DNA from 2 places in the Nocardiopsis sp. NPDC050513 genome. Region 1 is predicted to be linked to the other one. Evidence: riboswitches for the same ligand, from Rfam matches in the RefSeq annotation. Region 1 holds a riboswitch; the other holds the start of a gene.
What was found. A riboswitch is a leader RNA that binds a small molecule or an ion and turns the genes downstream of it on or off. The one in region 1 is predicted to bind glycine.
Positions count from the first base shown of each region.

Region 2: another riboswitch for glycine. It lies ahead of gcvT (glycine cleavage system aminomethyltransferase GcvT); the one in region 1 lies ahead of gcvP (aminomethyl-transferring glycine dehydrogenase).

Region 1 covers NZ_JBITHK010000005.1:142,141-144,526, reverse strand. Annotated here, with positions in the region: gene ACIBFB_RS10945 (MerR family transcriptional regulator) at 109-597, shown strand; glycine riboswitch at 893-981, shown strand; gene gcvP (aminomethyl-transferring glycine dehydrogenase) at 1,183-2,386, shown strand, end outside.
Region 2 covers NZ_JBITHK010000002.1:595,932-598,317, reverse strand. Annotated here, with positions in the region: gene gcvT (glycine cleavage system aminomethyltransferase GcvT) at 48-1,163, opposite strand; glycine riboswitch at 1,306-1,407, opposite strand; gene ACIBFB_RS05165 (penicillin-binding transpeptidase domain-containing protein) at 1,555-2,386, shown strand, end outside.

The DNA.
Region 1 (2,386 bases):
GGCGTGGCGGTAGCGGGCGGCAAGCGGGAGACCCATGACAGGCGGTCCGCGCTGCGGCTAGCGGGGCAGCAGGGCCTACTGTGCGAAGAGGACGTGGTGGCGCTGCCTATGGACGTCGGGTATAGGGGCCCAGCGGCGTGTACCGCCGCGGGGATCACCTACCGTCAGCTCGACTACTGGGCCAGGACCGGTCTGGTCGAGCCGAGTGTGCGCGCCGGCGCCCACGACGCGCCGCTGTACAGCCTTCCCGACATCCTGCTGCTGAAGGTGGCCAAGCGCCTCCTGGACACCGGCATCTCGCTGCAGCAGATCCGCAACGCCGTCGATCATCTGCGCGGCAGGCCCGCCCCCGAGCTGGCCCGCATCACACTGATGAGCGACGGCGTCAGCGTCTACGAGTGCACGTCCCCCGACGAGGTCGTCGACCTCATGCAGCGCGGCCAGGGCATGTTCGGGCTGGCACTGGGCAACGTGTGGCGCGAGCTGGAGGAGGCCCTGGGCGTCGTCCCGGCCGAGGACCGCGCCGATCTGCCCGCCGCTCCGCCGCAGCCGGTGGACGAGCTGGCGCGGCGCCGCCGGGAGCGCCGCACGGGCTGAGCGCGGTCACCGGGCGCGCGTGCGCCCGGTCGCCGCGCGCCACCGGGAATGCCCGGTCGCCGCGTCCCGCTTCCCCGCGCTGTGGGACCCGGCCGACGCGCGCCCGCGACGACGCCGTGGCGCGGATCCCGCGGGCGATCGGCGGGCCCCGGCCGACCGCTGACGGGTGTGCGGCGGAACTCGCGAGACCCGGGCTCGGCCCCCGGCGCGGTGATCGAGTACCGTTTGGTCACAACAGGGACGAATGCTGACATTCACCCTGTTCGTACATCCATACACAGCGTCAACAGGCCGTCAATACCACGCGGGAGAGACCCCGGCAGGGGCGCCGACGGGGCAATACTCCCCAGTAACCTCTCAGGCACCACGGACCGCGCGGAGGAGGCCGCTCTGAAGCCTGGGCACCGCCGTGCCCGGTGACAGAGGGGGAGACCGTGAGGAAAGCGCCGACCCGCTCGGCCCTGTCACCAGGAGGTCTCCGTGCCTGACCAGTCCACGCCAGACCCGACGCCGCACACGCCCGGCACCCCCGCACGGGTCTTCGCCGACCGCCACATCGGGCCCACCCCCGCCGAGACCGCGGAGATGCTCAAGGCCGTCGGCTACGGCTCCACCGCCGAGCTCATGACCGCCGCCGTCCCCGAGTCCATCCTCACCGGACCCGGCCGCAGCGCCCCGCTCGATCTGCCCGAGGCGCTCGGGGAGGCCGAGGCCCTCGCCGAGCTGCGCCGCCTGGCCGACCGCAACCAGGCGCGCACGTCGATGATCGGCCTGGGGTACTACGACACCGTCACCCCGCCCGTCATCCTGCGCAACATCATGGAGAACCCGGCCTGGTACACGGCCTACACGCCCTACCAGCCCGAGATCTCCCAGGGCCGCCTGGAGGCCCTGCTCAACTTCCAGACGATGGTCTGCGACCTGACCGGCCTGCCCGTCTCCGGCGCCTCCCTGCTGGACGAGGCCACCGCCGCGGCCGAGGCCATGACGCTGGCCCGCCGCGCGTCCAGGAGCAAGGCGGACGTCTTCGTCGTCGACGCCGAAGTCTTCCCCCAGACCCTGGACGTGCTGCGCACCCGCGCCGAGCCGCTCGGCATCGAGATCGTGGTCGTCGACCTGACCCGGGGCCTGCCGGAGGGAGACGCCTTCGGCGTCCTGGTGCAGTACCCCGCCTCCAGCGGCGCCGTGCGGGACCCGAGCGACGTCGTCGCCGCCGCCCACGAGCGCGGTGCGCTGGCCGTCGTGGCCGCCGACATCCTCGCCCTGACCCTGCTGCGCAGCCCCGGGGACCTGGGCGCCGACATCGCGGTGGGCTCCACCCAGCGCTTCGGCGTCCCGCTGGGCTTCGGCGGCCCGCACGCCGGGTACATGGCCGTCGGCGAGAAGCTGCGCCGCCAGCTGCCCGGGCGCCTGGTCGGCGTGTCGGTCGACCAGGCGGGCCGTCCCGCCTACCGCCTCGCCCTCCAGACCCGCGAGCAGCACATCCGGCGCGAGAAGGCGACGAGCAACATCTGCACCGCCCAGGTGCTGCTCGCCGTCATGGCCGGTATGTACGCCGTCTACCACGGGCCCGACGGCCTGCGCGCCATCGCCCGCCAGGTGCACACCCGCGCCGCCGCGCTGGCCGACGGCCTGGCCGGGCGCGGCTTCGAGGTCGCGCACGGCGCCTTCTTCGACACCCTGCGCGTGCGCGTGCCCAGCTCCGCCGCCGTCGTCGAGCGCGCGCTGGAGGCCGGGTACAACCTGCTGGCCGTCGACCAGGCCACGGTGGGCGTCAGCGTCGACGAGA
Region 2 (2,386 bases), on a different contig from region 1:
GGATCCCGCCGTGGGGGCGCGTGGGCCCCGGGGTGTGGGGCCCGCTGTCACGACTGCCGCTGGTAGAACGGCAGCTCGACCACGTCGACGTCCTCGCCGCGCCCGCGCACGTCCACGGTGAACGCGCCGGTCGCGGTGTCGAGGTCGCCGTCCACGTAGGCCATGGCGATGGGGCGGCCCAGGGTGGGCGAGGGCGCGCCGCTGGTGAGGGTGCCGACGACGGCGCCGTCGCGCAGGACGTTCTGGCCCTTGCGCAGCGGGCGGCGACCGCGGCCGACGAGGCCGATCAGGCGGCGTTCGCGCGCGGTGCGCGCGGCCTCCTCCAGGGCGGCGCGGCCGACGAAGTCACCCGGTTTGTCGAGCTTGACCACGCGGCCGAGCCCGGCGTCGAAGGGGGTGAGGTCGGCGGTGAGCTCCTGCCCGTACAGCGGCATCCCCGCCTCCATGCGCAGGGTGTCGCGCGCGGACAGTCCGGCGGGTACCAGGCCGTGCTCGGCGCCCGCCTCCATGAGGGTCTTCCACACGTGCGGGGCGCGCTCGGCGGGGCGGACGAAGATCTCGAAGCCGTCCTCGCCGGTGTACCCGGTCCGGGCGAGCAGCACGGGCTCCCCGGCCACGGTGTGCTCGTAGCCCGCGTAGTAGCGGATCTCGTCGAGCTTGGCGTCGGTCAGCGGAGCCAGGATCTCCACCGCGCGCGGGCCCTGGAGGGCGATGAGCGCGTACTCGGCGGACTCGTCGGCAACCTCGGTGTCGAAGCCCCGGGACCGTTCGGCGAGGGCGTCGGCGACCACGGACACGTTCGCCGCGTTGGCCACGACGAGGTACTCCCCCTCGCCGAGCCGGTAGACGACGAGGTCGTCCAGGACGCCGCCGTCGGCGGCGGTGATCATGGTGTAGCGGGCGCGGCCGACCCTCACCCGGGACAGGTGACCGACCAGGGCGTGGTCGAGGGCCTCGGCCGACTGCGGCCCGGACAGGCGGATCTCACCCATGTGGGAGAGGTCGAAGAGCCCGGCGGCCTCGCGGACCGCCGTGTGCTCGGCGGTCTCACTGCCGTAGCGCAGGGGCATGAGCCACCCGGCGAAGTCGACCAGTGTGGCCCCGGACTGTTCGTGGATCTCGCGCAGCGCTGTCGCGCGTGGCGCGGACGCGGGCTCTGACATGGGCACTCCCGAGAGGATGGGCGTCTTCGTGCGTGGCGTTGCCATCCTCCCCCTCTGTCATCTGTGCCTGAGAGCTTCACCGCGCGCTCGGCGTGGTTTGCACCTTCGGCGAGGGACGGCGGTCCCTGCTTTCCAGAGTGGTCTCGCCCGTACGGTCCAGTGTGCCTGAGAGGTTGTCATCGGGGAGGGATTGCTCCTTCGGCGGCCCGCATTGGCTACGCGGGCGCTCTCCCGTACGGGGTCAGCAACACGATCAGACTAGCAGCGGCCGTCGGCGGCTCCCAAGGGTGGTCGGGCTCCCACCCGGCGCGCCTGTGGAAAACGCCGTACGGACGGTGACGAACCGTTAGCGTGGATGCGACGGACGGGGCGACGTGCGGAGGGGGCACGAGTGGTCACCGGTGACAGGCGGGGGAGACGATCGGCGGCGCCGGGCCGCGGGACGGCGGCGTGGGCCCTCGTGGCCGCGGTGCTGGCCGTGCTCGTCGGGGCCGCGTGCACGGGCACCGCGCCGGAGGTGGTCGGCAACGTCCGGGGCGACGCGCGCCTCGTCGACCGGGTCGGCGGTGACGTCCCCTCGGAGGAACGCGAGGACCTGGAGGCGGTCTTCGAGGAGGCGGGTGTGGAGGGAACCTTCGTCCTCTTCGACACCGGTGGGCGCACGGCGACCGTCGTCGCCCCCGAGGAGGCCCGTCGGCGCACCGTCCCGGCTTCCACGTTCAAGCTGGTCAACTCGGTGATCGCGCTCCAGACGGGTGCGGTCGCCGACGTCGACGAGGTGGTGCCCCACCGCGGTGGGCCCCAGCCCGTCCCGGGGTGGGAGCGGGACATGAGCATGCGCGAGGCGCTGCCCGCGTCCAACGTGCCGGTGTACCAGGAGATCGCGCGCCGGGTCGGCCACGACCGGATGGCGGCGTGGGTGGACCGGTTCGACTACGGCAACCGCGCGATCGGCGGCGAGGAGCGGGTGGACCGGTTCTGGCTGGAGGGGCCGCTGGAGGTCTCCCCGATGGAGCAGACCGCGTTCCTGGCGAGCCTCGCCCGCGCGGAGCTGCCGGTGGAGGACCGGCATCTGCGAGCCGTGCGCGAGATCGCACGGGTCGACCGGATCGGGGACCACGCCCTGTTCGCCAAGACCGGGTGGGGCGGAACCGTGGACCCCTCGCCGGGCTGGTGGGTCGGCTGGGTCGAGCACGGGGAGGACGTGCACACCTTCGCCCTGC